Regions from separate parts of the Ensifer sp. Root954 genome, predicted to be linked through region 3. Evidence: riboswitches for the same ligand, from Rfam matches in the RefSeq annotation. Region 3 holds a riboswitch; each other region holds the start of a gene.
The links. Region 3 has a riboswitch for cobalamin ahead of cobU (bifunctional adenosylcobinamide kinase/adenosylcobinamide-phosphate guanylyltransferase). Riboswitches for the same ligand answer to the same signal wherever they lie in the genome.
Positions count from the first base shown of each region.

Region 1 (9,995 bases), on a different contig from region 3:
GAAGGGAACGCGCCCGTGACGGGTGGCGACGATGAAAGCGATCCGGTCCATCGACGCGAGGGCGGCGCCACCAAAGAGCGTGCCATGGTGATTGGTATCGCCTGGAAAAACGATGTCGATCAGGGTTTGTGGCGCCGGGGTTTCCCCCGGCGCCGTCGTGACTTCGTGCTGCCCCGTCATGCTTTGACGGCTTCGCGCGTATCGGCGGCAAAAGCCGCTCGAAGCGAGCGGGCGGCGGCGACCATGTTAACGAGCGCCGGCCGCGTCTCTTCCCAGCGCCTGGTCTTCAGTCCGCAATCGGGATTGACCCAGATCTGGTCCGGCGTGAGGCCCTCGGTCGCTTTTTCGATGAGATGCACCATTTCCTCGACGCCGGGCACGCGTGGTGAATGGATGTCGTAGACGCCCGGGCCGATCTCGTTCGGATAGGCCTCGTCGGTGAAGGCGCCGAGCAGTTCCATCTTCGATCGCGACGTCTCGATCGACATGACGTCGGCGTCCATCGCCGCGATTGCGGCCATGATGTCGTTGAACTCGGAGTAGCACATATGGGTGTGGATCTGGGTCGCATCGCCCACCCCGGCTGCACTGAGACGGAAGCACTCCACCGCCCAGTCGAGATAGGCCTTGCGATCGGCATTTCGCAGCGGCAGGCCTTCGCGCAGTGCTGGTTCGTCGATCTGGATGATGGCGATGCCGGCGGCCTCGAGATCCGAGACTTCATCGCGCAGTGCTAGTGCGATCTGCCGGCACACCACGGAACGTGGCAGGTCGTCACGAACGAAGGACCATAGCAGCATGGTGACCGGACCTGTCAGCATGCCCTTGACCGGGCGATCGGTCAGCGACTGCGCGAAGGTCGCCCACTCGACCGTCATCGGGTTTGGTCGCGAAACGTCGCCGAAGATAACAGGCGGACGCACGCAGCGCGATCCGTAGCTCTGCACCCAGCCGCTCTGGGTGAAGGCGTAGCCCGAGAGCTGCTCGCCAAAATATTGCACCATGTCGTTGCGCTCGAACTCGCCGTGAACGAGTACGTCGATGCCGACCTCTTCCTGCCAGCGCACCGCCAGTTCGGTCTCTCGGCGAAGATAGGCGGTGTAGTCGACATAGCTGAGTTCGCCCTTCGCATGCAGTGAACGGGCCTGCCGAACCTCCGATGTCTGTGGGAAGGATCCGATCGTCGTTGTCGGGAAGAGCGGCAATGACAGCTTCTTCGCCTGCAGTGCCCGGCGACCCGCGAACGGGGACTGCCGCTTGCTGTCCGCATCCGTCAGCGCTTTCAAGCGCCCGGCGACCAAAGGATCATGGATCCTGAGTGAGGTGAGCCTCGCCTGGGCGGACGCGATCGAGGCGGCGAAAACGTGCTCGGAAATGGCAAGCCCCGGCTCGAAGGCGCTGGCAAGCAGGCTGAGTTCGTCGAGTTTCTGCGTACCGAAGGCGAGCCAGGAGGAAAGTTCCGGATCAAGCGCACGCTCCAGCTCGAGATCGATCGGCACGTGCAGGAGTGAGCATGAAGGTGCGAGCTCGATGCGGTCGCGGCCGTGGGTCGAAGTCAGAGGCTGCAGCCGGCGGAACAGGTTGGCCAGATCGGTCCGCCAGATGTTGCGGCCGTCGATGACCCCGAGCGATAGGACCCGGTCCGCCGGAGCCGATTGGATGAGCGTGTCGATCTGCTGCGGCGCGCGCACGAGATCGACATGCAGTCCATCGACCGGCAGCGCCAACGCCGTTGCCGTGTTGTCGCCGATCGAGCCGAAATAGGTCGCCAGCATGATCTTGAGTCCGGGCACGTCGGTGTCGAACGTGCGATAGGCGAGGTCGAGGGCGCGACGATCCTTGTCCGCGAGATCGAGCGCCAGGCAAGGCTCGTCGATCTGGACCCAATCGGCGCCGGCGTCAGCAAGCTCCGCCAGGACCCTCACGTAAACGGGCAGGAGCCGTTCGATCAGATCGACCGGATCGAAGTCGCCGCCCTTCGATTTGCCGAGCTTCAGCAGTGTCACCGGGCCGATGAGCACCGGGCGTGTGCGATAGCCGAGGGCTTGAGCTTCCTGGAAGGCTTCCAGCGGCCGATTGTGGGTGAGCTCGAAGCGCTGATCCCTGTCGAACTCGGGCACCATGTAGTGATAGTTGGTGTCGAACCACTTTGTCATTTCGAGCGCGGGAGTGCCGCTGCTGCTTCCCGAATGGGTGCAGCCGGCGGCGCAGGGCGTTCCGGCCGAGCCGCGCGCCATGGCAAAATAGGTGTCGAGATCGACCGGGCCGCCCGTCCAGCCATAGGCCGGCGGGATTGCGCCGACAAGCACGGCGGCATCGAGCACGTGGTCGTAGAAGGAGAAGTCGTTGGAGGGGATGATGTCGATGCCGCGCGTTTTCTGCGCGGCCCAGTTTTCAGCGCGGAGCTTGGCTCCGGTATCGAGAAGTTCGCCGCGGCTGGCCTTTCCGGCCCAATAGCGTTCGAGCGCGAATTTCAATTCGCGACGGCGGCCGATGCGCGGGAAACCGAGATTGGCAGTCTTGATGGTCATTTCCTTACCCCGAAGGTTATGGGCAAGGCTTGAATGCGACGCAGCCGCGGCGCGAGAGCGATCCCGCGTCCTCAACGCGCCTCATCGGACACCCCGCCCGTGGACGTTGTTCATCGCGGCAGGTCTCCTGGCTTGCGGGTCGTCGCGGACCGTTCCGTCTTCCCGAGGCGTCTCCCTCAGTGACATCTTCGAACGGCCGCTCTCCGCTTACAGTTGCGGGGGCAGCTCCGGCATGGGCGCTTGTCTGGCGCCGCACCGAATTCCCTCTTAGCTCCGTCCCTCCAAAGGCGGGCGAAGAACCACGATGGGGCGACAATGCCCTGTTCCGAGTTTTTCGTCAATCGCATAAAGAAATGCTTATGTCTTTATTCTCTCCCGCCGCCGCCCGCGGCGAGACAATGGCAGGACGAGGTCTTTCCATTGCTTTCCGCTCACGGGACGGTTGCGGTTTGGTCGAAGCGTCCTCCTCCGGCCACTGCCACGGATCCGCCGCGTCGCCAACGCGCGCGCGGATATGCTCTTGATCTCGCGTCAGGCCGATATCCCGGAGTTGGAACTCGTTGAACGTGTCGATGGCAACCGGAGGGTTGAGGGTCTTATCGGCCCAGTTCAGGACATGGTAAATCGTTGATCGCACTGCGCTAAGCATTGCTATCCTCACTTCTTTCAAGGGCGTGTGTTCGCGAAAAAAGTGAGGGTTTTTGCCGTTTCGCGCAAAGCGATTTCTCGCATGCTGGCATAAAGAATGCTTATCTCAGTTCCATGAGCAAGATTCCTCCCATGAGTGCGGTGCGCGCCTTTGAGGCCGCCGCCAGGCACCTGAGTTTCACCCGCGCCGCCGAAGAGCTCGGCATGACGCAGGCGGCCGTCAGCTATCAGATCCGGCTGTTGGAAGATCGCATCGGCGCGCCGCTGTTCGTTCGGCTTCCGCGCGAGGTGCGATTGACCGGCGCCGGGCGGCAGCTAGCGCCGAAGGTGACCGAAGCGATCGATCTCTTGGGGGCGGCCTTCTCGGAGATCGCCGACAAGACCGAGCATCACCTGCACATCTCGGTGCTGCCAACCGTCGTGTCGAGCTGGCTCGGTCAGCGCCTCGCGTCGTTTCAGACCGCGCATCCCAACATCAGCATCAGGGTGCACATGTCGACCGAGTTGGTCGATTTCAAACGTGACGCCATCGATCTCGCGGTGCGCAGCGGCGCCGGCGACTGGCCGGGCAACGATGTCTTTCCCTTGTTTCCGCTCGATTACGTGCCTGTCTGCACGCCATCCTTCCTGGAAAAGCACCAGCTCAAGGAGCCCGCGGACGTTCTGAGAGTCCGGCGTTTCGGCAACGCCAGCTGGTGGCGGCGGTGGATGATCGAAACCGGCGTCGAGCCGCCGGCAAGCAATGGCACCGAATTGATCTTCGACGTGCAGGCGATGGATGTCGCCACAATCCTTGCGGATCACGGCATTGCGATTGCCGTCTCGACCTTCCTGATGGATGAACTGAAGAGCGGCAGGCTCATCCGGCCGTTCGAGCATGTGGTGCGCGACGGCCGCGCCTATTGGCTCGTCTATCCGCAAAGCACCAGGCGGCAGAAGAAGATCCAGGCCTTTCGCGACTGGGTCGTCGCCGAGGCCGATGCGTCGAACGCCATGCTTTCGACCGTGATGGAGCAATCCTGTCCGGCGTCGCGTCGGACCTACCGCGGCGCAATGTAGAGACACAACGGGGCCTACTCGGCCCGTCGGTCTTCTGAAGATGACGCTTTCATGGAGAAACTGAAAATCAGCTGAGAACGGCTGTTACCAAACTGACATGGCGGCTCCCTAAAGACTGCGGCCAACCGCAGAGAAGGGAAGTATCAGCCCTCCGACGCGGATACCGCAAGCCATCGTCGGAGGCCCGTTTCCATGAAAATTGTCCAGATCAGCGACACCCATCTCAGCCCCGCCAAAAGCCACTTCAACGGCAATTGGGAACCGGTTCGCGCCTGGATCGAGGCGGTGGCACCCGATCTCGTCATCCACACCGGCGACGTCACCATCGATGGCGCCGACCACGAGGACGACATCACCTTCTCGCTCGATCTGATCGGCCAGCTCTCGATGCCGGTGCTGATCGTTCCCGGCAATCACGATGTCGGCCATCTGCCGGGTTCGCACCAGCCGGTGGATCCAGTTCGGCTTGCCCGCTGGCGCCGGCTCGCCGGTCCGGACTACTGGGGCCGCGACCATGGCGACTGGCGGCTGCTCGGCCTCAACAGCCTGCTGATCGGCTTCGAGGACGAAGAAGACAGGCAGTTTACCTGGCTGGAGGAACAGTTGCTCAGCCGCGACGGCCGCCGGGTGGCCGTCTTTGCCCACAAGCCGCTCTTCGTCGACGATCCGGGCGAAGGCGACACCGGCTACTGGGGCATCCGTCCGCGCCAGCGCCAACGCCTGTTTGATCTTTTCGCCGAAGCCGAGGTGGCGCTGCATGCAAGCGGCCACCTGCACTGGGCCTGGACGGGCAAGCACGCCGGGACGTCGCTCGTCTGGGCACCGCCGACCTCCTTCATCATTGATACGCTGGAACGGCCGATGCCGGGCGAGCGGCTGGTCGGCGCCGTCGTACACGAGTTTAGCGACGTCAACGTCGAAAGCGAGATCATCGCGGTGCCGGGACTGACCAGCCACCTGCTCGATCCGATCGTCGAAGAGGTCTACCCGCTGGCGGCCAAGAAGACGGTCCGTGTGGAGGCCGCGCAATGAGCGTGCTTTCGCTAGAGGGTATCACCAAGTCCTATGGCGGCAACGCGATCCTGAAGGGGGTTAGCCTGCAGGCGGAGGCGGGTGAGTTCATCGCGCTCGTTGGTCCTTCCGGCTGCGGCAAGAGCACGCTGTTGCGCATCGTCGCCGGTCTCGATCATGGCGACGGCGGCGAGATCGTCATCGGCGGCCGCAGCGTCGCGCGCATGGCGGCGGCCGATCGCAATGTCGCGATGGTCTTCCAGTCCTATGCCCTCTATCCGCACCTGACGACGGGCGAGAACATCGCCGTGCCGCTTGCGATGCGGCGGCTGACAGCGGCGCAGCGCCTGCCTGTGATCGGCAATCTGATGCCGGGGCAGAAGCAGATCCGCAGCGATATCCAGCGCCAGGTCAAGGAAATGGCGCTGGCGCTGAAGATCGATCACCTGCTCGACCGCAAGCCCGGGCAGATGTCCGGCGGCCAGCGCCAGCGCGTGGCGCTCGCCCGCGCCATGGTGCGCCGCCCGGCCGTCTTCCTGATGGACGAGCCGCTCTCCAATCTCGATGCCAACCTGCGCGTCCATGCCCGCGGCGAGATCGTCGATCTCCACCGCCGCGCCGGCGTGCCGACGCTCTATGTCACCCACGACCAGTCGGAAGCGCTGTCGATGGCGGATCGAGTGGCAGTGATGATCGGCGGCAATCTCTTGCAACTGGCGACCCCGAAGGAGATCTACGACAACCCCTCCCATATCGAGGTCGCACGCTTCCTCGGCCAGCCGAAGATCAACGTGCTGGAGACCCGCACGGATACGGCGAGCATCGTGCGTTTCGGCGATCTGGTGCTTCTGGCAAGCCGCGGACAGGCGCCGGATGCTTCAGTGAAGCTCGCAATCCGCCCGGAATTCGTGCGCTTCCATGCGGCAAGCGCCGGCCGGTTGAGCGCGCGGGTCGAGCGTATGGAGTTCCTCGGCTCTGAGGTAATCGTTTACGCCCGCCTCGATGCGATCGGCGAGCTGGTCACTGCCAAGTCAGCACCTGCCGAGGCCGCGGTGCTCGCGATCGGTCAGCCCGTTGACGTCGAGTTCATGCCGGAACGGGCGATGCTGTTCGACGGCGAGGGCACCCGGCTGCCAGCCGAGCGGGTCGCTATCGCCGCGACGCTGGAGAAGATCCATGGCTAAGGCGGGTTCCAATCGGGATACGGCGGCAGGGGCGGCGGATTTCGTGGATACCGCCCTCTGCCCTGCCGGGCATCTCCCCCACAAGGGGGGAGATCGGCTGGAGGCAATGCCTCAGCATTCATCTCTGCGAGACGGCGCCCAGCCGGCGCAGCGGCTGCGGACCCAGACGGCGATCGGTGCCGCGACCACCGATCCCGATCGCCGCGAGGCCCGCATTGCCTGGCTGTTAGCGCTGCCGGCCATCACGCTGCTCGTCCTCTTCATCCTTTTACCGACCGCGGCGGTGATCGTTCTCGGTTTCACCGATTTCGAGCTCGGCTACGGCAGCTTCCGCTTTGTCGGCTTCGAGAACTATGCCGAACTCTTCAGCGACCGCACCTTCCGCCGCTCGCTCTGGAACACCACCATCTACACCGCGATCGTCACACCGGTTTCGATCGTGCTGGCGCTGGCAATCGCCATGCTGATCGAGGCGGAAACCAAGGGCCGGGCGTTCTTCCGCACGGTCTATTTCCTGCCGGTGGCCTCGCTGCTCGTCGCCATGGCGACGGTCTGGCAGTTCCTGTTTCACCCGACCATCGGCCCGATCAACACCTTCTTGGCCGTTTTCGGCATTGCCGGCCCCAACTGGCTCGGGGCCTCCGGCACGGTGCTCTATGGTCTGTCGATCATCGGCATCTGGCAGTCGGTCGGCTTCAACATGGTGCTGTTCCTTGCCGGTCTCACCGCCATCCCGCGCGAGCTCTATGCCGCAGCGGAAGTCGACGGCGCCAAGACCTGGTTCGATCGTTTCCGGCTGGTGACCTGGCCGATGCTCGGGCCGACGACGCTGTTCGTCACCACCATCAGCATCATCAACTCAGTGAAGGTGTTCGAGACGGTGAAGACGCTGACCGAGGGCGGTCCGAACAAGGCGTCGGAGGTGCTGCTCTTCACCATCTACCAGGAGGGCTTCGTCTATCTGCGCGTCGGCTATGCCTCGGCCATGACCGTCGTCTTCCTCGCCATCCTCGTCGTCCTGATGTTCCTGCAGTACCGCGTGCTCGACCGGAAGGTTCACTACGCATGACCAACACCATCTCCGTCACCCGCCTCATTCGCCTCGCCGTTCTCTCGTTTGGCGCGCTCATCTTCCTCGCGCCCTACATCTTCATGGTCTCGACCGCCGGCAAGGCTCAGAGCGAGATCTTCTCCTCGTCGCTGTCGCTGATCCCTGAGCAGTGGTCCTATATCGAGAACTTTTCCAAGGCGCTGTCGCGCGTCTCGATGACGACCCTGCTCTTCAACGGCGTTGTCGTCTGCGCGCTGATCTTCGTCATCCAGATCGTCGTCGCCATCCCTTGCGCCTATGCCATGGCGAAGCTGAAGTTTCGGGCGGCCCGCACCATGATGGTGCTGGTCATGCTCGGCCTCCTGGTGCCGATCCACGCAACCGCGCTGCCCATTTACGTGGCCTTCGACAGGTTGTCGGTGCTGAACAGCTACGCAGCGCTAGTGGCGCCGTTCTCGATCTCGGTGTTCGCGATCTTCCTGTTCCTGCAGTTTTTCCGCGCCATGCCCGACGATCTGATCCATGCGGCACGCCTCGATGGTATGTCTGAAGCCGGCATCGTCGCGCGCGTCATCGTGCCAAACGCCTGGCCGGCGATCACCGCCTTCGCAATCTTCTCGGTCGTCGCCCACTGGAACGATCTCTTCTGGCCGCTGATCGTCGTCACCAACCAGGACTATGCGACCCCGCCACTCGGCCTTCTCTACTTCCGCGCCGCAGAAGCCGGCGACGACTACGGCGCGCTGATGGCCGCGACCCTCATCATCACCCTTCCCCTCGTGACCGCGTTTCTGCTGGCGCAGAAGCGTTTTGTCGAGGGCATTACCATGACCGGTCTCAAAGGCTGAACGGTCCAACCTGGAGCGCAACCCATGACACATCTGAGACAGCTTTTCACCGCGGCTGCCGCATCGCTGATGCTCGCAGCCCCCGCCGACGCCGAGACCCAGCTGACGGTGCATTATCCGATGCCCGGCTTCTTCAAGGACGTGATGGATACGATCTCGAAGAAGTTCATGGAAGAAAACCCGGATATCAAGATCACCTTCGCCAATCCGTCGGCGACTTATGAGGAAGGCATCCAGACGATCATGCGTCAGGCCGGAACGGCCGAGATGCCCGATCTCACCTTCATCGGCCTCAACCGCCTGCGCATGGTCAACGAGCGCGACGTCCCCGTTGATCTCGGCCCGTTCATCGCCAAGGACGGCAACATGGCCGAGCAGGGCTTTTCCGAAAGCATCCTGAAGCTCGCCCAGGTGGGCGGCAAGCAGGTGGGCCTTGCCTTCGCCACCTCCAACCCGATCATGTATTACAACGCCGATCTCGTGCGCAAAGCCGGCGGCGACCCGGAAAACCCGCCGAAGACCTGGGACGAGGTCATTGCGCTTGGGGGCAAGATCAAGGCGCTTGGGGACGGCAACGAGGGCATCGATTTCCGCTGGCAGGGCGATGACTGGATGTTCTCCGCGCTGCTCTTCGGCGCCGGCGGCGAGATGCTGAGCGAAGACGAAAGCAAGGTTGCCTTCAACGGTCTCGAAGGTGAGAAGGCCGTCGAAGTGCTCGACCGCATGGTCAAGGAAGGCGGTCTGCCGGTTTTGACCAAGCAGGCCGGCGAGCAGGCCTTCGTTGCCGGCAAGGTCGGTTTCGCCTTCCAGACGACGGGTGCGCTGCGCAACACTATCAAGAATGTCGGCGACAAGTTCGACCTGCGCACTGCCCATATCCCGCTCATCGACCCGGCAAAGGGCAAGCTGCCGACCGGCGGCAACGCCGTCGTTATCCTGACGCGCGACGCCGAAAAGCAGGAGGCCGCCTGGAAGTTCGCGAAGTTCGCAGCCGGCCCCTATGGCGCCTCGGTTGTCGTTCCCGGCACCGGCTATGTGCCGAACAACGAGCTGGCCGCCAAGTCGCCTGAGTATCTCGCCAACTTCTACAAGGAAAACCCGCTGTTCCGCGCTGGTCTTGAGCAGATGGCGCTGATGCGCCCCTGGTATGCCTTCCCCGGTAGCAACGGGGTGAAGGTGACGCAGACGATCGTCGAGAACCTGTCGCGCATCGTCGAGCAGCAGGCCTCGCCGAAGGAAGCGCTGGACGAGGCCGCGGCCGAAGTCGAAAGCCTGCTGCCGCGCAGCTGATCCTGTAACCAAATCGATCGACGCCGCCCCGAAGGAAACTTCGAGGCGGTGTTTTCGTGTTTGCTCACGCGAGGTGGCGAACAGTCCCGCCTGCGTAGAGCCGGCAGTCGAGATTGAGATGGCGGCAGCCCGACGCATTCTCGGCCATATCGAGCAACAGCGCCGCCGCTGCGAGCCCCATGTCACCGTCGGGCATCGAGATGGTGGTGAGTGTTGGCGTCATCAGCCGGCCAAGCGCGATGCCGTCGAAGCCGGCGACGGAGACATCGTCAGGCACGGAAAGGCCTTCACGCCGCAGCGCTGCTATCACGCCGAGCGCCAGCAGATCGTTGGAAGCGATGATTGCGGTCGGGCGGTGCTGCGCAAGAACCGT
Region 1 covers NZ_LMJM01000001.1:174,921-184,915, reverse strand. The annotation lists gene ASE71_RS00730 (acyl-CoA thioesterase) at 1-180, opposite strand, end outside; gene metE (5-methyltetrahydropteroyltriglutamate--homocysteine S-methyltransferase) at 177-2,531, opposite strand; cobalamin riboswitch at 2,631-2,850, opposite strand; gene ASE71_RS00720 (hypothetical protein) at 2,869-3,180, opposite strand; gene ASE71_RS00715 (LysR substrate-binding domain-containing protein) at 3,312-4,238, shown strand; gene ASE71_RS00710 (metallophosphoesterase family protein) at 4,431-5,270, shown strand; gene ASE71_RS00705 (ABC transporter ATP-binding protein) at 5,267-6,433, shown strand; gene ASE71_RS00700 (carbohydrate ABC transporter permease) at 6,426-7,502, shown strand; gene ASE71_RS00695 (carbohydrate ABC transporter permease) at 7,499-8,332, shown strand; gene ASE71_RS00690 (ABC transporter substrate-binding protein) at 8,357-9,622, shown strand; gene ASE71_RS00685 (LacI family DNA-binding transcriptional regulator) at 9,687-9,995, opposite strand, start outside.
Region 1: linked by a shared signal. The riboswitch ahead of metE (5-methyltetrahydropteroyltriglutamate--homocysteine S-methyltransferase) and the one ahead of cobU (bifunctional adenosylcobinamide kinase/adenosylcobinamide-phosphate guanylyltransferase) in region 3 are both predicted to bind cobalamin.

Region 2 (9,995 bases), on a different contig from region 3:
GACGCAGACAGGGCGACGCCGAGAGCCCCACCCGCTCGGCGAGCTCGTTGTTGGTCAGGCGGGCATCCGCCACCAGTTCCTTCAAAATCCTGCGATCCGTCTCGTCGGCAATTTTCTGCGCCATATCTTCTCAACTCAGCCAAATCTTTGCGCAACTCAAGGCGATCCCGCCGGAAATAGCAAGGATCGGTCCAAGCATCTGATATAATTTGCCTGTCAGTCGAGTCCGCTTCGCTTGAGGAGACAAGCCATGACCGCACCGCATCCCTCCAAAACCCACATCGGAAACCACAAGCTGCATCCTGAAACGCAGATGCTGAACTATGGCTACGATCCGGAACTGTCGGAGGGCGCGGTCAAACCTCCGGTCTTTCTGACCTCCACCTTCGTCTTCCGCTCCGCCGAAGAGGGCCGCGACTTCTTCGACTTTGTCTCCGGCCGGAAGGAACCGCCGGCGGGTGTCGGCGCCGGCCTCGTCTATTCGCGCTTCAACCACCCGAACAGCGAGATCGTCGAAGACCGTCTCGCCGTCTACGAGCGCACCGAAAGCTGCGCACTGTTCTCGTCAGGCATGTCGGCGATCGCCACGACGCTGCTCGCCTTCGTCAAGCCGGGCGACGCGGTGCTGCACAGCCAGCCGCTCTATGGCGGCACCGAGACGCTGCTTGCCCGCACCTTCCTCAATCTCGGCGTTTCCGCCGTCGGTTTTGCCGATGGCGTGAACGAGGCGGCCGTCAGCGCCGCCGCAGAAGAGGCGATGGCCAAGGGCCGGGTCTCGGTGATCCTGATCGAGACGCCGGCGAACCCGACCAATAGTCTCGTCGACGTCGCCATGATCCGCCGCGTTGCCGATGCGATCGGCAGGAAGCAGGGCCATACCCCGATCGTCGCCTGCGACAACACGCTGCTTGGGCCCGTCTTCCAGCGGCCGATCGAGCACGGCGCCGACATCTCGCTCTATTCGCTGACCAAGTATGTCGGTGGTCACTCCGACCTGATCGCCGGCGCCGCGCTCGGTTCCAAGGCGGTGATGAAGCAGGTGAAGGCGCTACGCGGTGCGATCGGCACGCAGCTCGATCCGCATTCCTGCTGGATGCTCGGCCGTTCGCTCGAAACGCTGGCGGTGCGCATGCAGAAGGCCGACGACAATGCCCGCATCGTCGCCGAATTCCTGCACGACCACCCGAAGGTCGAGCGTATCCACTACCTGCCCTTCCACGGCGAGGACACGCCGGTCGGCCGCACTTTCAAGACGCAGTGCACCGGCGCTGGCTCGACCTTCTCCTTCGATATCGCTGGCGGCCAGGAGGCGGCCTTCCGCTTCCTCAATGCGCTGCAGATCTTCAAGCTCGCCGTCAGCCTCGGCGGCACGGAATCGCTCGCCAGCCACCCGGCAGCGATGACCCATTCCGGCGTGCCGATCGAGGTGCGCCACCGCATCGGCGTGCTGGAATCGACCATCCGCCTGTCGATCGGTATCGAGCATCCCGACGACCTCGTGGCCGATCTTTCAAACGCGCTGTCGCTCGCCTGATGCAAGAGGCCGCCGGTCCAGCCGGCGGCATCCTTCGCGAGTTTGCAAGGACGCAATTCCAGACGGAAAACCGCTACGCACTCTTCCTGGAATTCGCTCGCTTGGCTGGCGCAATTCCGGACGGAGAACCGCTTCGCACTTTTCCTGGAATTCGCTCGCTTGGCTGGTGCAATTCCGGACGGAAAACCGCTGCGCACTTTTCCTGGAACTGCTCAGTGCGCCAGGATGTTGACGATATTGCCGAACGGGTCGCGCATGTAGAAACGGCGCACGCCCCAGGGCTCGTTGGTGATGTCGTAGACGATCTCGACACCGGCGGCCTTGGCTCGCTGATAGGCCCGGTCGACATCGTCCACCTCGATCGAAAGCACCGGCACCGGCGTATCGTTGCCGCCCTCGCTGGCGATGCTCACCTGTGGCATCGCGGCCTTGCCCTCGGCGGCAAAGGTCAGGATCCAGCCGTGATCCATCACCACGTCGAGTTCAAGCAGGTCGCCGTAGAAGGCGCGCGCCACTTGCGGGTCCGGGGCGTAGAGGTTTGAGACGATACGCTTGACTGTCATGGAATTCTGCTCCCTTCGACGCGCCGCAACGCGGCAGCATCGACGCTTACTGGTTGTTCGGCTGATAACGATACAGCTCATACTGCCCGCCAACGGCAGCCGATTGAAAGCGGAAATCGCCTCGCTTCAGAATGAAGCCGCCGCATGTTCCGATGGCGCCTTCGGGTTTGCTCCGGCAAGCGCCACCCGCACAAGCGTCGCCGCAGCCTTGCCCGCCACCTCCATGTAGTTTGGATCCCGGTGCAGCAGCACGACCGCGAAACTGCCGTCGAGCAGCAGCAGGATCTGCTTTGCCAGCACGGCCGGCTCGGCGACACCGGCTTCGGTAAAGGTCTCGGCAATCCAGGCCTCGAACTTCTTCTTGTGGGCGGCACCGATGCGGATCGCCGGATGACCGGGCATGTTGGCAAGCTCGGCGGAGGTGCGCAGGAAGCCACAGCCCTTCCATTTCGGATGGCGCGCCGCCCGCGCCAGGTTGACGAAGATCGCCTCGACCTTGTCGGCAATGTCCCCGTCGCCCGCGTCGAACCACTTGCGGAAGAGTTTCAGATTGGGCTGGTCGCGGCCTTCGAGATAGGCGGCGATCAGCTCGTCCTTGCTGTCGAAATGATAGTAGAGCGTGCGTTTGGTCACGCCCGCGGCTTCCGCCACCGCATCGACGCTGACGGCGCGGATGCCCTCGGCATAAAACAGCTTTTCCGCCGCTGCGACGATCAGGTCCCGGGTCGATTTCTCTGCTTTCGCCATCTCTCATGTATACCGACTAGTGAATATACATGGCATCTTCCCTCACCTAGCCTCTCCCCGTCAACAGCTGCCGGAGAGCAACCATGTCGAACACCGTGCTGATGCAGATTTCCGAGGGCATCGCCCTCCTCACTCTCAACCGACCAGAGAAACTCAACGCGCTGAACTACGAGCTGATCGACCGGCTCATGAGCCTTCTCGACCAGATCGAAGCGAACGACGGCGTCGGCGCCGTGATCATCACCGGCACCGGCGACCGCGCCTTTTCCGCCGGCGGCGATATCCATGAGTTCTCGGAAAGCGTGGCCAAGGGCGTAAACGCGGCCGTGCGCGATTTCGTCCGTCGCGGCCAGGGCCTGACGGCCCGGCTCGAAGCCTTTCCGAAGCCGGTCATCGCTGCCGTCAACGGGCTTGCCTATGGCGGCGGCTGCGAGATCACCGAAGCGGTGCATCTCGCTGTTGCAAGCGACCGGGCGCGTTTTGCCAAACCGGAAATCAAGCTCGGCATGCCGCCGACCTTCGGCGGCACCCAGCGCCTGCCGCGGCTCGCCGGCCGCAAGCGCGCGCTTGAACTGCTGCTGACAGGCGAGGATTTCTTGGCCGATCGCGCGCTGGAGCTGGGGCTCGTCAACCACGTCGTCGCTCATGAGGAACTGATGTCGGCCGCCCGTGACCTGGCAAAACGCATCATCGGCCACTCCCCGCTTGCAGTGCGCTCGATCATCACCGCCGTCACCCGCGGCCTCAACATGTCGATCGCCGAGGGGCTGCTGGTCGAAAGCGAACAGTTTGCCCAGATGGTGCCGACCGACGATCTTGCCGATGCGCTTGCCGCCTGGAAGGGGCGGCGCCTCCACGACGACCCACCGCGGCCTGGTCTCTTTTCGCGATACTTTTAAATTCAACCGAACGGTTGACAATTAGGTCGAGCGAGAGGATATTCAACAATATGGTTGAATATCAGAACGCACATCTCGATGCCGTGTTTCACGCGCTTTCGGACCCGACGCGGCGCGCCATGCTCCAAGACCTTTCGCAGGGCGAAAGACTGGTGGGCGAGCTTGCGGCGCCGTTCTCGATCTCGCTGGCCGCGGCATCGAAGCACATCAAGGTACTGGAAGGAGCAGGTCTGGTGCGCCGCGAAGTGAAAGGTCGCACGCATGTGTGCCGGCTCGATGCCGCGCCGATGCATGCCGGCATGGAATGGATGCGCCACTACGAAGCCTTCTGGCGCACCCGCATCGACGCACTCGAGGCGCTGCTTCTCGCCGAAGACGCCACAATCCAAACTGATCCGGAGGAAAAGCCATGACTTCGTCTGCCACAGCCTTTGCCGGCGCCGATTACGGCCGTGTCGTCGCACCGGACGCGGTGCGCATCGAGCGCCTGCTTCCCGGCCCGATCGAGCGGGTCTGGTCCTATCTGACGGAGGAAAGCAAGCGCCGGCTCTGGATGGCGTCCGGAACGATCGGATCGAAGGAAGGGGCCGAGGTCGAGCACGTCTTCCGCCATTCGGAACTGACGACGGAGGACGATCGGCCACCGCAGAAATACGCCGAGCACGCCGGCGAGGTGCGCAATTACGGCCACGTGCTCGCCTGGGAGCCGCCACGACTACTGGCCTATACCTGGAACGAAGAGACCGGCACCCCGTCGGAGGTCCGCTTCGAACTCAGCCCCCGCGGCGACAAGGTGCTGCTCGTCGTCACCCATAAGCGCATCGCCGACCGCGCGGTCATGACCAGCTTCTCCGCCGGCTGGCACGTACACCTCGACATATTGCGTTCCCTGCTCGAAGGCGAAAAGCCGGCAGCCTTCTGGAGCAAGTTTGCCGACCTTGAAGCGCAATACGACGCGCGTATTCCGAAGCCCTGACGGCGGGATGTGCTTGAAGGTCAAGGCGCGTGCAGGCCCCGGCAAGGATCGACTTGCCGGCGCTTTTCGTCAGGCGCGGGCGAAACCGAGAACGAAAAACGCCAGCGCGCCGATCGAGGCCCATGTGCGCACGTGGTTCCACCAGACCCAATCGGTCAGATAGCGCTCACGCCAGAGATCGGTCGCCGCCTGACCGGGGGCTGCCGCGGCGAGCGCGTCATTCATCGGCACGTTGAAGACAATGGTCACCAGCAGCACGCCAACGACATAGGCAATGCCACCGGCGGCAAGCCACCACCTGCCCTCGCCCCCCGAGATGAAGGCGACGACGACGAGCGCCAGGGCGAGCAGCGCCGTGCCCATGAAGGCGCTGAGGAAGATCGGGTTCTGGATCACGACATTGATGGCGTTCATCGCGGCGATCCCCTGCTCCGGCGGCAGCCGCGACAGGGCCTGCATGATGCAAACCGAGAAGATGAAGAACAGCCCGGCCATCAGGCCGGAACCGATCGCGGCGGCAAACGCCAGAGCGGGGATCAGCGGGATCATGCGGCAAGACTCCAAACACCAGTTGCTGCGGTTTCCCGGGCGTAATCGGCAAAGTCGCGCGGACGCCGCCCAAGCACGCGCTCGACATCGGACGTCATGCTGGAATTGCGTCCGTCGAGCACCGAGGTGAAGAGATAGCGGATGAGTTCGACATAGTCATCCGGCACGCCGTCCGCCTTGAGATGCGCTGCGAAGTCGGAAACCGGAATGGCCTGATAAGAGATCCGACGGTTGGCGGCCGCGGCGATCTCGGCGACGGCCTGGGCAAAGGTCATCAGGCGCGGGCCGGTCAAGGCATAGACCTTGCCGATATGCGCATCGTCCAGAAGGGCCTCAACCGCCACGTCGGCAATGTCGTCGCAACTGACGAAGGGCTCGGTGACCTCGTCCACCGGCAGGAAGACCGAACCACTCACCACGCCGTCGGCCAGGAAACCTTCGTCGAAATTCTCGAAGAACCAGCTGCCCCGGATGACCGTCCAGTCGGCGCCGGAGGCCTGCAGCGCACGCTCGGAGGCTTCCGCCTCGTCCTCGCCGCGGCCCGACAGGAGCACCAACCGTTTGATGCCGGAGCGAACGGCAAGGCTCGAGAACTTGGCGATGACGTCGACGGCGCCCGGCACCGCCAGATCGGGCTGGTAGCAGACATAGATGCGATCGACATTTTCAAGGGCGGGCGTCCAGGTCGCCTCATCCGTCCAATCGAAGGAAGGCGACGCCGAACGGGCGCCGATGCGGACCGCTATGCCCCGCTCCCGAAGGCGATCGGCCACCCGCCGCCCCGTCTTGCCGGTACCGCCCAAAACCAGTGTGACTTTCTGAGACATCGTTTCCTCCTGAGGTTCCACCAACAAACATGAGTATCTCTCACATTTGCAAATGTGATAAATCCTCGTATTTTAGGAGTCAAGTCAAAATGTGAGCATTACTCATGATTCCAGATGCAAGTCCCGCCACGCTTCCCGCCGACGACGAGCCTGCGCTGCGCCGGACGCCGAGCCAGAAGCGCAGCCGCGAGCGCGTCGAGCAGATCCTTGCCTGCGCGACGGCGCTCATCCAGGAGAAGGGCAGCGACGCCATGCGCATGAGCGAAGTCGCTGAAAAGGCGGGGATTTCGATCGGCTCGCTGTATCAGTACTTTCCCGACAAGGCGGCAATCGTGCGCACGCTGGCCGAGCGCTACAATGCGGTCTGCAACGAGTGCATCGCGGCCGAACTGGCCAAGGTCACGTCGATAGCCGAACTGCGCGACGCCTTCTCGCTGCTGTTCGACATCTACTACGACATGTTCCTCGCCGAGCCGGTCATGCGCGACATCTGGTCGGCGATGCAGGCCGACAAGGCGCTGCGCGAGATCGATCTTGCGCAAAGCCGCGCCGGCGGAAAGCTGCTTGCCGATGTCTGGGCCCGCCTTGTGCCGGAGACACCGCGCGAAGAGATCGACAGCGCCGCCTTCCTGATCATGCATCTCGGCGACTGCACCATGCGACTTGCAGTCTCGGTCGACCGGGCCGAGGGTGACCAGATCGTCGAAGCCTACAAACGCATGACCATCAAGGATTTTGTCGCGGATGGACCGCGCGGCGGCGCGCACTCAATTGACAACTCCATGACACAATCCTAATCATCTGGGATCGATTGGTTCCCGGGACGCGAACGTGTTTCGGGAGTAAACGGGAATGTGACGGATGGACCCAAGCTGGGCATTCAAATCACGGCCGACCCCGCGACTGTAGAGCGACGTCGATCCACCGTTCCGGAGCGATCCGGAAGAAGCCACTGGCAAGACCGCGAGAGGGCGGCCGAGCTGGGAAGGCGAGGCAGATCGAGGGCATCGAGCCCAACGCCGTGAGCCAGGAAACCTGCCACTCGATACGGGCATAGGGCCCAACCGGGAATTTCCCGATGCCATCACGGAGGTTGTCATGGCTACGTCTACCATTTCGAGCACCCCGCTCTCCCTCAGCGATCGTCTGACCGCTGGCGTCATCGCGCTCTTCATCGGCGCATTCCTCGTCTTTGGCGCCGGCCTTGCCAACTCGGCAGTGCTGCACGACACGGCGCACGACACCCGCCACTCCTACGGCTTCCCCTGCCACTGACCGATGCGCCGGAACGTGAACAACGTTCCGCATCGAACAATCTGCGGACCTGAACGCATCCGGCCCGAGCCGGATGGAGGCCTGCGTGCATCCCGGTTTTTCCGGCGCGCGAAGGCCATCCGCAGCATAGGGAAAATGGGAAGGCTCAAGGACCACGCCACAGGGCGTGGCTTTTGTCGTTATCGAGGGATTTCAAGATGATTGTCAGAACGCTTCTGGCCGCGATCGTGGCTGGATTGATTGCCGGTGTCTTCATGACCGGCGCCCAGGAACTGCGCGTCACACCGCTGATCCTGCATGCAGAAGAATTCGAAGGCGAGGCACCGGCCGCTACCGAACAGCCCGCCGCCCAGCCGGGTGCGGCACAGCCGGCCGCAGAAAACCACGACCAGCATTCGTCGCTCAAAGCCGTGTCGCCGTTCGGCGCTTTCCTCGACGCTTTGTCGCCGATCACCCCGGCCTATGCCCATGAGGGCGAGCATGAGGAAGGCGGCATCATGTTCGGCATGAGCCGCTTCTCCGGCACGCTGATGGCGAACCTCGTCACAGGTTCCGGCTTCGGCCTGCTGCTCGCCGGCGTCAGCCTGGTGATCGGCTACCCGATCACGCTCAGGAACGGCGCGCTGTGGGGCGCCTGCGGCTGGCTTGCCGTGCACATGCTGCCGGCGATCGGTCTGCCGCCGGAACTGCCGGGCTTTCCGGCAGCCGAACTCGGCGACCGCCAGACCTGGTGGCTGGTGACCGTGGCGCTCTCCGCCGTCGGCCTCTATCTCGTCGTCCTGCGCGAGGAGATCGTCTCCAAGGTCGCAGGCCTGGTGGCGATCGCAGCACCCCATGTCTACGGGGCGCCGCAGCCGCTCGATATCACCAGCAACGTTCCGGCCGTGCTCGGCGCCGAGTTTGCGGTTGCCGCACTCGCCACCACGCTTGCCTTCTGGATCGTGCTCGGCGTCGTCTCCGGCTTCATCAACGAGCGCTTCGTCAAGGCACAGTGATCACTGATCACAGATCACAGATCACAGATCGTCAGCAAAGCGACGGCGGGGTTCAGGTCCCGCCGTTTTGCATGAGATGCGCCGCCAGCCGCGCGCGGCGATCTTCCGGCTCCAGCAGCACGCAAGAGTCGCAGAAACTGCCCCCTTCCGTCTTGAAGTAGAGACAGCAGCCGCAACGGATCCGATACTGGCGCGACAGCTCAGCGCCGCTTGCCGGATCGAGAGCCGCGATCTGCTCGTAGCAGAGCTCCTCTGAGTAGAGCCGCGAACCCGGTCGTTTGACGATCGCCAGCGCCTCGGCCATGCCGCGCGCCTCGTCGCCGATCGCGCGGCCGATTTCCAGGAACGCGCCGGCCAGGGCATCGGCCGCGAGCCGCCATTGCGCCCCGCTCGACAGCCCTGCTCGCGCTTTCAGAACCGCAACGACGGGTGCCAGATGGGCGATGAAGCCCTGTTCGAATGCGCTGGCACCTTCGCCACCCTGGCGCTCCGTCGCCGGCGGATGCAGGCGAAAATGATAGCGCTTGCCCGCGATTTCGACGCCACGGTGAAGCCGCGTCCAATCCTCGAAACGAATGCCGGCCACCTCCGCCTGCAACCCGGCGCCGAGATGGAACGCGCCAAGGACCACGCTCAGCTGGCGGCTATAGAAGGCGATCAGATGCGCCGCCCGGACCCGGTCGGTCATGCCGACCCCAAAGAAATCCTGATAGGCGAGCCCCGCCTCGAGGCCAGCGCTGCCCGCAGCCCAGAAGTCGCCCGGCGCGCTGAAATCACTGGCCGCCGGCCCGAGCGAGACGGCAGCCTCGGGAAACTGGGCACGCGGATGGTCGGCGACGGCCAGCGCCTGCGGCGCAAACGCCGCGGTCTCCGCTGTCGGCCGGTGGTCGTTCAAGCGCATGCCGTCTCCGTCGTCCGTTCTCATCCTCTGGCGCGGGATGCGGGCGGATTACCACACGCGCCTTCCCCCTCCTGCAGCCAGCCACCGTCGAAGCCCGCCCGCTCAAGGCCGAGGCGGATCGCCGGCATGCTGCGCATCAGCGCCCAGCTAAGGCCGCTTTGCCAGTTCTCGATCATCATGACAACGAGGCCCTGGTCAAGACCGACGACCCGCGCATCGATCCAGCCCTCCGGGCCTGCGCCGGCGGCCAGGCTCGGGTTAAAGCCGCCAGGAAAGCGCCCTTCGCTCAAAAGTCCCGGATAACTGTCTGCCATATGCACCAGGGAGGCCCGCGCCGCATCCGGCTCGAACGGCAGGCAGGCAAGCGGCGCCCAGGGCACGAGCGTGCCGTCATCAAGGCCGTAGGGTGCGCCGCGGTTCACATAGCCGAAAAGCCGCTGCTGGCGCCCATCCGCAAGCCGCAGCCGGCCGCGCGGCGCATGGCAGGCGCTCAGGCCCCACAGGTGCTCGCCATATCCGGCGAAACCGCCGGGATTGGAGCGCGCATGGTCCCGCTGCAAGGCGATGGCGCGTCGGGTATTCTCGAAATAGTCCGTCCCCCGCTCCCGCATCGGCCGGTCGGAAAGCCCGCGCAGATCGAGCCAGGCCTGCGGAAAGAGATGGATGAAGAGTGGCGCCGCATGCAGATGCGGCCGGCCGTCGACGGGAATCCAGTCATGGCCCTCGGCA
Region 2 covers NZ_LMJM01000025.1:19,252-29,246, reverse strand. The annotation lists gene ASE71_RS19420 (Lrp/AsnC family transcriptional regulator) at 1-124, opposite strand, end outside; gene ASE71_RS19415 (cystathionine gamma-synthase family protein) at 251-1,534, shown strand; gene ASE71_RS19410 (VOC family protein) at 1,747-2,097, opposite strand; gene ASE71_RS19405 (TetR/AcrR family transcriptional regulator) at 2,224-2,844, opposite strand; gene ASE71_RS19400 (crotonase/enoyl-CoA hydratase family protein) at 2,928-3,743, shown strand; gene ASE71_RS19395 (ArsR/SmtB family transcription factor) at 3,794-4,156, shown strand; gene ASE71_RS19390 (SRPBCC family protein) at 4,153-4,719, shown strand; gene ASE71_RS19385 (DUF1772 domain-containing protein) at 4,789-5,268, opposite strand; gene ASE71_RS19380 (NAD(P)H-binding protein) at 5,265-6,095, opposite strand; gene ASE71_RS19375 (TetR/AcrR family transcriptional regulator) at 6,200-6,892, shown strand; cobalamin riboswitch at 6,891-7,153, shown strand; gene ASE71_RS19370 (CbtB domain-containing protein) at 7,194-7,370, shown strand; gene ASE71_RS19365 (CbtA family protein) at 7,568-8,365, shown strand; gene ASE71_RS19360 ((2Fe-2S)-binding protein) at 8,418-9,266, opposite strand; gene ASE71_RS19355 (glucoamylase family protein) at 9,287-9,995, opposite strand, start outside.
Region 2: linked by a shared signal. The riboswitch ahead of ASE71_RS19370 (CbtB domain-containing protein) and the one ahead of cobU (bifunctional adenosylcobinamide kinase/adenosylcobinamide-phosphate guanylyltransferase) in region 3 are both predicted to bind cobalamin.

Region 3 (9,995 bases):
CGCGACATTTTCGACAAGCCTTGCGAAAGCGCGAAACAATGCGTGAAAGGGCTTTGTCAATTGCGGCGAAATCGTGTCGAAACAGACCTTTGCCGCTGCCCGTTTCAGTGTTACCGATGGCCGCATGACACGCAGGATCATGTTGCAGGGAACCGGCTCGGATGTCGGAAAATCGGTATTGGTGGCGGGGCTCTGCCGGCTTGCCGCCAATCAGGGCCTGAAGGTCCGGCCGTTCAAGCCGCAGAACATGTCGAACAACGCCGCCGTTTCCGACGACGGCGGCGAGATCGGCCGCGCGCAATGGCTGCAGGCGCTGGCCGCGCGCGTGCCGTCGTCGGTGCACATGAACCCGGTGCTCCTGAAGCCGCAGTCGGACGTGGGCAGCCAGATCGTCGTTCAGGGCAAGGTCGCCGGGCAGGCTAGGGGGCGGGAATATCAGGCGCTCAAGCCCAAACTGCTGGGCGCCGTCATGGAGAGTTTCGAACAAATATCGGCCGGTGCCGATCTCGTGGTGGTCGAAGGCGCCGGCTCGCCGGCCGAAATCAACCTCAGGCCCGGCGACATCGCCAATATGGGCTTTGCGACACGGGCCGACGTGCCGGTCGTGCTGGTCGGCGACATCGACCGCGGCGGGGTGATCGCCTCGCTGGTCGGCACGCATGCGATCCTGCCCGAGGAAGACCGGCGCATGGTGACCGGCTATCTCATCAACAAGTTCCGCGGCGAGGTCACGCTGTTCGACGACGGCATTGCTGCCGTCAACCGCTACACCGGCTGGCCCTGCTTCGGCGTCGTGCCGTGGTTGAAGGCGGCGGCACGCCTGCCTGCCGAAGATTCCGTCGTGCTGGAGAAGCTGACGCGCGGCGAGGGGCGGGCGCTGAAGGTTGCCGTCCCGGTACTGTCGCGCATCGCCAATTTCGACGACCTCGATCCGCTCGCCGCCGAACCGGAGATTGATCTCGTCTTCGTGCGGCCTGGCAGTCCCATTCCGGCAGACGCTGGCCTCGTCGTCATTCCCGGGTCGAAGTCGACCATCGGCGACCTCATCGATTTCCGTGCGCAAGGGTGGGACCGTGACCTCGAACGTCATGTGCGCCGGGGCGGCCGGGTCATCGGCATCTGCGGCGGCTACCAGATGCTCGGCCGGCGCGTCACCGATCCGCTCGGCATCGAGGGCGGCGAACGTGCGGTCGAGGGTCTCGGGCTGCTCGAGGTCGAGACCGAGATGGCGCCGGAAAAGACGGTGCGCAACAGCCGCGCCTGGTCTCTGGAGCATGATGTGGCGCTCGAAGGCTACGAAATCCATCTTGGCAAGACGCAAGGTGCAGACTGTGGCCGGCCATCGGTGCGCATCGACAATCGCGCCGACGGCGCGCTTTCGGCCGATGGCCGCGTGATGGGCACCTACCTGCATGGGCTCTTCACCAGCGACGCCTATCGTGGCGCGCTGCTCAAGAGTTTCGGCATCGAAGGCGGCGCCAACAACTACCGCCAATCGGTCGATGCGGCGCTCGACGATGTCGCGAACGAGCTGGAGGCTGTGCTCGATCGTCGCTGGTTGGACGAGTTGCTCAGCCGCTAGCGGCGCGGCAACGGTCAGTCAGCAGGTCCGGTACGTCGGGCCCAACAGGAGGAACGAGCTTATCCGGCGGAACTACGCTGCGACATCGTGCTCCTCGCTTGCGGCTTCCCAGACTTCCCGCGCGGCATCCATGTTCATCAGGGCAATCCCCAGGCCGACGATCAGGTCCGGCCAGGCCGACTGCCACAGATAGGCTGTCGCCAGACCCGCGGCGATGATGGCCACATTGGCGAAGGCATCGTTGCGGGCCGAGAGAAATGCTGCCCGCGTGAGGCTGCCGCTCGTGTGACGGTAGGCGACGAGCAGATAGGCGCAGAAGAGGTTGACCACCAGCGCCCCAAGTCCGGTCAGGGACAGGGCAAAGGGCTCTGGCGGGACCGGATCCATGAACTTCGCCCAGGCCGTCCAAAGGAAGGCCAGCGCCGGTACCAGTAGAATGAACGCCATCGCCATGCCGACCCGCGCGCGGGTCCGCGCCGTCCAGGCCAGAGCAAAGAAAATCAGCATGTTGACGGAGGCGTCTTCGAGGAAGTCGACGCTGTCGGCCATGAGGGACACCGAGCCGATCGAAAGCGCGACAAGGAGTTCGACCCCGAAATAGCCGAGGTTCAACAGGGAGACGATGAGGACGACGCGGCGCAGGTCGGTATCCACTCGAAAGGTTCCCTTTCTGGCGAGATTCGCCCTCGGCATTTTTGACACACGTGTTAGCAGCAGTTTGCTATCCATAGCACTAGGTTTCGACATCGGTTCCCTTCACACCGCCGTCGTGCCTGACGCCCGACAAATCGTCGCGTGGCGCAACTCGGCCGGGGAGGCGTCGCATGCGTCGATTGACTTTGGGCTGCCCGCTTCCTAATCATCAGGTGTTGGATGGTTCCCCCTTGTCGTGGCGATCTGGGGGAATAATTGGGAATGTGACGGATGGACCCAAATCGGGCATCCTTATCGCAGCCGACCCCGCGACTGTAGAACGGTCAGGGTTCGCCATCGGGTTTGGTGCCGGGCTGTCGGCCGGTTGCATGGGCAATCGGGGCAGGTCGGGGATCAAGCCGGAAAAGCCACTGGCGTGGCATCGTGATCAGCCGGGTTTGGACGCCTCTTCTTCTACGAATCGTCCGCCTTTCACGATGTCCCTCACAGCGCCCATGCGTCGGAGACGACGCGCAAAGGTTCGCTGTGGCACCGGAAAGACGCCGGGAAGGTGAGGCGGGCCGCTCGGGCCCTGACATCGGAACCTTGCCGTTTAAGGGCGAGGCGATGTTCGGCCCGTGACGCCGTGAGCCAGGAGACCTGCCATCCGGCATGGGCATTCCGCCCGAGGGGACTTTTGTCTCCAACGCCATCACGGAGGTTGTTTTGGCTCGCAGATGTTTTCAAGAACGCGCCCGTGGCGCGTCCGATGGCTTTTGCCACCGACGGCTGTTTTGGGAATGTTGAGGCAGCCACGATGAGCAGTCTCAGCGCCGGGCCCGTGCTGGTCCTTGGCGGCGCCCGTTCCGGCAAGTCCAGCTTTTCCGAGAGGCTCGTCGAAGCGTCCGGCCTCACCATGCATTATGTCGCAACGGGCCGCGCCTGGGACGACGAAATGCGCGAGCGCATCGACCATCACCGGACGCGCCGCGGCGAGGGCTGGACGACGCATGAGGAGCCGCTCGATCTCGTCGGCATCCTCAGACGCATCGATGATCCCAGCCATGTGGTCCTGATCGACTGCCTGACGCTATGGGTAACCAATCTCATGCTGGAAGAGCGCGACATGACGGCGGAGTTCGCCGCCCTTGTTGCGTATCTGCCTGAGGCGCGGGCGCGCCTCGTCTTTGTTTCCAATGAGGTCGGCCTCGGCATCGTGCCCGAGAACCGCATGGCCCGCGAGTTTCGCGACCATGCCGGCCGGCTTCACCAGATCGTTGCGGAGAAATCCGCTGAAGTTTACTTTGTCGCGGCCGGTTTGCCGCTGAAAATGAAGGGTTGATCCATGACCACTGCGAGAGCCAACCAGGGCAAGATCCCGGCGACCGTCATCACCGGCTTCCTCGGCGCCGGCAAGACGACGATGATCCGCAACCTGCTGCAGAACGCCGACGGCAAGCGCATCGCGCTGATCATCAACGAGTTCGGTGATCTCGGCGTCGACGGCGATGTCTTGAAGGGCTGCGGTGCCGAGGCCTGCACCGAGGACGACATCATCGAGCTTACCAATGGCTGCATCTGCTGCACCGTGGCTGACGATTTCATCCCGACCATGACGAAGCTGCTCGAGCGTGAAAACCGTCCTGACCACATCATCATCGAAACCTCGGGCCTTGCCCTGCCGCAGCCGCTGATCGCCGCTTTCAACTGGCCGGATATCCGCAGCGAAGTGACCGTCGATGGCGTCGTCACGGTGGTCGACAGCGCCGCCGTTGCCGCTGGCCGCTTTGCCGACGACCACGACAAGGTCGATGCGCTGCGCGTCGAGGACGACAATCTCGATCACGAAAGCCCGATCGAGGAGCTGTTCGAGGACCAACTGACGGCCGCCGATCTCATCGTTCTCAACAAGACCGATCTGATCGATGCCTCCGGCCTCAAGGCCGTACGCGACGAGGTGTCTTCGCGCACCAGCCGCAAGCCGACGATGATCGAGGCGAAGAACGGCGAAGTCGCCGCTGCCATCCTGCTTGGCCTCGGTGTCGGCACGGAAAGCGATATCGCCAACCGCAAGTCGCATCACGAGATGGAGCACGAGGCAGGTGAGGAGCACGATCACGACGAGTTCGACAGCTTCGTCGTCGAGCTCGGTTCGATCGCCGATCCCTCGGCGTTCATCGATCGCCTGAAGGGCGTGATCGCGGAGCACGACGTTCTGCGCCTCAAGGGTTTTGCAGACGTGCCCGGCAAGCCGATGCGCCTCCTGATCCAGGCGGTCGGCGCCCGCATCGACCAGTATTACGACCGCGCCTGGGGCGCCGGCGAAAAGCGCGGTACGCGCCTCGTCGTCATCGGCCTGCACGACATGGACGAGGCGGCGGTGCGCGCTGCGATCACCGCGCTCGTCTAGATCATTCTTGAATGAAATGATCTAACGCATTGAAATAATGCAGTTCCGGATGGAAAACGCTTTTAGCGTTTTCGTTCGGAATTGCCCCACCGGACAAGACGAATGCATCTGCTTCTCGCCCAGAAAGGAACGATCGCCGACGGCAACGAGGCGATCGACCTTGGGCAAACGCCGGCCGATATCCTTTTCCTCTCGGCCGCCGACACCGAGCTCTCCTCGATCGCCGCGGCTCACGGCCGACGCGACGGAGGCTTGAGCCTGCGCATCGCCAGCCTGATGAGCCTGATGCACCCGATGTCGGTCGACACTTACGTCGAGCGCACGGCGCGTCACGCCAAGCTGATCGTCGTCCGGCCGCTCGGTGGCGCCAGCTATTTCCGTTATCTGCTGGAAGCCCTGCATGCGGCTGCCGTCACCCATCGTTTCGAGATCGCGGTTCTGCCGGGTGACGACAAGCCGGATCCGGGGCTGGAGCCTTTCTCCACCGTCGCAGCCGACGACCGCCAGCGCCTTTGGGCTTACTTCACCGAAGGCGGCTCGGACAATGCCGGGCTGTTTCTCGACTATGCGGCCGCACTGGTCACAGGTGCGGAGAAGCCGCAGCCGGCAAAGCCCCTGTTGAAGGCCGGCATCTGGTGGCCGGGTGCTGGCGTGATCGGCGTCAGCGAATGGCAGTCCCTTGTTCAGGGACGGATGGTAGCGAGGGAGGGATTCGAACCCCCGACGGTTGGGATCTGCTTTTACCGCGCGCTCGTGCAGAGTGGCGAGACACGGCCGGTGGAGGCGCTGATCGATGCGCTGGAGGCTGAAGGTGTGCGGGCACTGCCGGTGTTCGTCTCAAGCCTCAAGGATGCCGTTTCCGTCGGCACGCTGCAGGCGATTTTTTCCGAGGCCGCACCCGACGTGGTGATGAACGCCACTGGCTTTGCGGTCTCGTCGCCCGGTGCCGACCGTCAGCCGACGGTGCTGGAATCGACCGGTGCGCCGGTGCTGCAGGTGATTTTCTCCGGCTCGTCGCGGGCGCAATGGGAAACGTCGCCGCAGGGGCTGATGGCGCGCGACCTCGCCATGAACGTGGCACTCCCCGAAGTCGATGGCCGCATCCTTGCGCGCGCCGTCTCCTTCAAGGCGGCGTCGATCTATGATGCCAAGGTGGAGGCCAATATCGTCGGCCATGAGCCGCTCGAAGACCGGGTGCGCTTTGCCGCTGATCTTGCCGTCAACTGGGCGAAGCTGCGCCGGGCAGAGCCCGCCGAGCGCCGCATTGCCATCGTCATGGCCAACTATCCGAACCGCGACGGTCGCCTCGGCAACGGTGTCGGGCTCGACACGCCGGCCGGTACCGTCGAGGTGCTTAGCGCCATGGCGCGGGAAGGCTATGCGGTCGGTGAGGTTCCCGCCGATGGCGACGCGCTGATCCGCTATCTGATGGCCGGGCCGACCAATGCGGCGAGCCATGACCGCGAAATTCGCGAGCGTATTTCGCTGAACGATTACAAGACGTTCTTCGATTCGCTTCCGAAACAGATAAGGGATGAAGTTGCCGGTCGCTGGGGCGTGCCGGAGGCCGATCCCTTCTTCCTCGATGGCGCCTTCGCGCTGCCGCTCGCCCGCTTCGGCGAGGTGATCGTCGGCATCCAACCGGCGCGCGGCTACAACATCGATCCGAAGGAAAGCTACCATTCGCCGGACCTCGTGCCGCCGCATGGCTATCTCGCCTTCTACGCCTTCCTGCGCCAGCAGTTCGGCGCGCAGGCGATCGTGCACATGGGCAAGCATGGCAACCTCGAATGGCTGCCGGGCAAGGCCCTGGCGCTGTCGGAAACCTGCTATCCCGAAGCGATCTTCGGGCCGCTGCCGCACATCTATCCCTTCATCGTCAACGATCCCGGCGAAGGTACACAGGCCAAGCGCCGCACCAGCGCCGTCATCATCGACCACCTGACCCCGCCCTTGACGCGCGCCGAATCCTACGGGCCGCTCAAGGATCTGGAGGCGCTCGTCGACGAGTATTACGATGCCGCCGGCGGTGATCCGCGCCGCCTCAGGCTGCTCAGCCGCCAGATCCTCGACCTCGTGCGCGACATCGGCCTCGACAGCGACGCCGGCATCGACAGGGGCGACAGCGACGACAAGGCGCTGGAAAAGCTCGACGCCTATCTCTGCGACCTCAAGGAAATGCAGATCCGCGACGGCCTGCACATCTTCGGCGTCGCGCCGGAAGGGCGGTTGTTGACGGACCTCACCGTAGCGCTGGCGCGCGTGCCCCGCGGTCTCGGCGAGGGCGGCGACCAGAGCCTGCAGCGGGCGATCGCAGCGGATGCGGGGCTGCGTGGGGTCGCTATTCCCACCTCGGCCGGGGGCAACCCCGCACGCGACGCCCAACCTTTCGACCCGCTCGACTGCGTCATGTCCGACACCTGGACGGGCCCGAAACCGTCCATCCTCGCTGACCTCTCGGACGCCCCCTGGCGCACCGCCGGCGATACGGTCGAGCGCATCGAGTTGCTTGCCGCAAATCTCGTGTCGGGTGAACTGGCTTGCCCGGACCACTGGGCCAACACCCGCGTCGTGCTCGGCGAAATCGAAACGCGCCTGAAGCCGTCGATTTCAAACTCGGGTGCCGCCGAGATGACCGGCTTCCTCACCGGTCTCAGCGGCCGCTTCGTCGCCCCCGGTCCATCGGGCGCGCCGACGCGCGGCCGGCCGGATGTGTTGCCGACGGGGCGCAATTTCTACTCGGTCGACAGCCGCGCCGTGCCGACGCCGGCGGCTTACGAGCTTGGCAAGAAATCGGCCGAGCTTCTGATCCGCCGCTACCTGCAGGACCATGGCGAATGGCCGTCCTCCTTTGGCCTGACCGCCTGGGGCACGGCGAACATGCGCACCGGCGGCGACGACATCGCCCAGGCCCTGGCGCTGATCGGCGCCAAGCCCACCTGGGACATGGTCTCTCGCCGGGTGATGGGCTACGAGATCGTGCCGCTCGCGGTCCTCGGCCGCCCACGCGTCGATGTGACCTTGCGCATTTCCGGCTTCTTCCGCGATGCCTTCCCGGACCAGATCGCGCTCTTCGACAAGGCGATCCGCGCCGTCGGCGCGCTGGAGGAAGACGATGCCGACAACATGATCGCCGCACGCATGCGGGCGGAAAGCCGACGGTTGGAAGGGGAAGGTGTCGAGGCTGCCGAGGCCGCGCGTCGCGCCTCCTACCGCGTCTTCGGCGCAAAGCCCGGTGCCTATGGCGCCGGCCTGCAGGCGCTGATCGACGAGAAGGGCTGGGAAACCAAAGCCGATCTCGCCGAGGCCTATCTTACCTGGGGCGCCTATGCCTATGGCGCCGGCGAGGAGGGCAAGGCCGAGCGCGATCTTTTCGAGGAGCGCCTGCGCACGATAGAGGCGGTGGTGCAGAACCAGGACAACCGCGAGCACGATCTGCTCGACAGCGACGACTACTACCAGTTCGAAGGTGGCATGAGCGCTGCCGCCGAACAGCTCGGCGGTCACCGTCCGGCGATCTACCACAACGACCATTCCCGTCCGGAAAAGCCTGTGATCCGGTCGCTCGAAGAAGAGATCGGCCGCGTGGTCCGGGCCCGCGTCGTCAATCCCAAGTGGATCGATGGCGTCATGCGCCACGGATACAAGGGCGCCTTCGAGATCGCTGCCACGGTCGACTACATGTTCGCATTTGCCGCGACCACGGGTGCGGTGCGCGACCATCATTTCGAGGCCGCCTATCAGGCGTTCATCGTCGACGAGCGCGTGGCTGACTTCATGCGCGTCAAGAACCCGGCCGCCTTTGCCGAGCTTGCCGAACGCCTGCTTGAAGCAATCGACCGCAATCTCTGGACACCGCGCTCGAATTCGGCGCGGTTTGAACTTGCCGGCATCGGCACGGCAGCAACCCGGCTTCGTGCCGGCAATGAATAGAGCGGTTCCGGGCTGGCGGTAATCCGTCCGGAATTGCTTGGAAACAAAGACCTGGTTCCGTTTCGCTGCTCAGTGAAGTGCGAAAAGGAACCGAAGCGGGACGAGGGCGTCTGCCCATCCCGAACTTGAGAACTGAGGGAGTGATCATGAGCGACGAGACGACAGTAGGCGGCGAAGCCCCGGCCGAGAAGGACGATGCCCGCCACGCCATGAAGATGGCGAAGAAGAAGGCAGCGCGCGAAAAGATCATGGCGACGAAGACCGACGAGAAGGGTCTGATCATCGTCAACACCGGCAAGGGCAAGGGCAAGTCGACCGCCGGCTTCGGTATGATCTTTCGCCACATCGCCCACGGCATGCCCTGCGCCGTCGTGCAGTTCATCAAGGGTGCGATGGCAACCGGCGAGCGCGAGTTGATCGAGAAGCATTTCGGCGATGTCTGCCAGTTCTACACGCTCGGCGAGGGCTTCACCTGGGAAACGCAGGATCGCGCCCGCGATGTTGCGATGGCTGAAAAGGCCTGGGAGAAGGCGAAGGAACTGATCCGTGACGAGCGCAACTCGATGGTGCTGCTCGACGAGATCAACATTGCTCTGCGCTACGACTACATCGACGTCGCCGAAGTGGTGCGCTTCCTGAAGGAAGAAAAGCCGCATATGACGCATGTGGTGCTCACCGGCCGCAACGCGAAAGAAGACCTGATCGAAATCGCCGATCTCGTCACTGAGATGGAGCTGATCAAGCATCCGTTCCGTTCCGGCATCAAGGCGCAGCAGGGCGTGGAGTTCTGATGAGCCAGAGCTGGCAGTTCTGGGCGCTGCTTTCGGCCGCCTTCGCTGCGCTCACGGCGGTGTTTGCCAAGGTCGGGGTTGCGCAGATCAACTCCGACTTCGCAACGCTGATCCGCACCGTCGTCATCCTCTGCGTGATCGCCGCCATCGTGGCGGCGACAGGGCAGTGGCAGAAGCCATCGGAAATCTCCGGACGCACCTGGCTGTTTCTCGCGCTGTCCGGTCTTGCCACCGGCGCCTCCTGGCTTGCCTATTTCCGCGCGCTCAAGCTCGGCGACGCCGCCCGCGTGGCGCCGATCGACAAGCTCTCGATCGTCATGGTCGCAATCTTCGGCGTGCTCTTCCTCGGTGAAAAGCTCAACCTGATGAACTGGCTCGGCGTCGCCTTCATTGCCGCCGGGGCGCTGTTGCTGGCGGTGTTTTGAGCGCGCCTGGTCTGGTGCCTGTCACTGAATGTTCGCCTTAGTCAAGCCGTAATCCGACACATGCAGCGGCTGTGACGAGCGGGAGGACGGCATGCAGATTGAAGGCAATTGGCGCGAGCGCCTTCCTGATCCGTCGGGCCACGTCGCGCAGTTCGGCAGACGCTGGAAGCGTCGCAGCCTGAGGGGGAGCCCTGCGTCAAACCCACCGGCGGACACGCCTG
Region 3 covers NZ_LMJM01000027.1:81,779-91,773, forward strand. The annotation lists gene ASE71_RS22320 (cobyric acid synthase) at 125-1,582, shown strand; gene ASE71_RS22325 (cation transporter) at 1,655-2,236, opposite strand; cobalamin riboswitch at 2,440-2,898, shown strand; gene cobU (bifunctional adenosylcobinamide kinase/adenosylcobinamide-phosphate guanylyltransferase) at 3,033-3,557, shown strand; gene cobW (cobalamin biosynthesis protein CobW) at 3,561-4,625, shown strand; gene cobN (cobaltochelatase subunit CobN) at 4,728-8,558, shown strand; gene cobO (cob(I)yrinic acid a,c-diamide adenosyltransferase) at 8,705-9,349, shown strand; gene ASE71_RS22350 (EamA family transporter) at 9,349-9,774, shown strand; gene ASE71_RS22355 (methyltransferase family protein) at 9,971-9,995, opposite strand, start outside.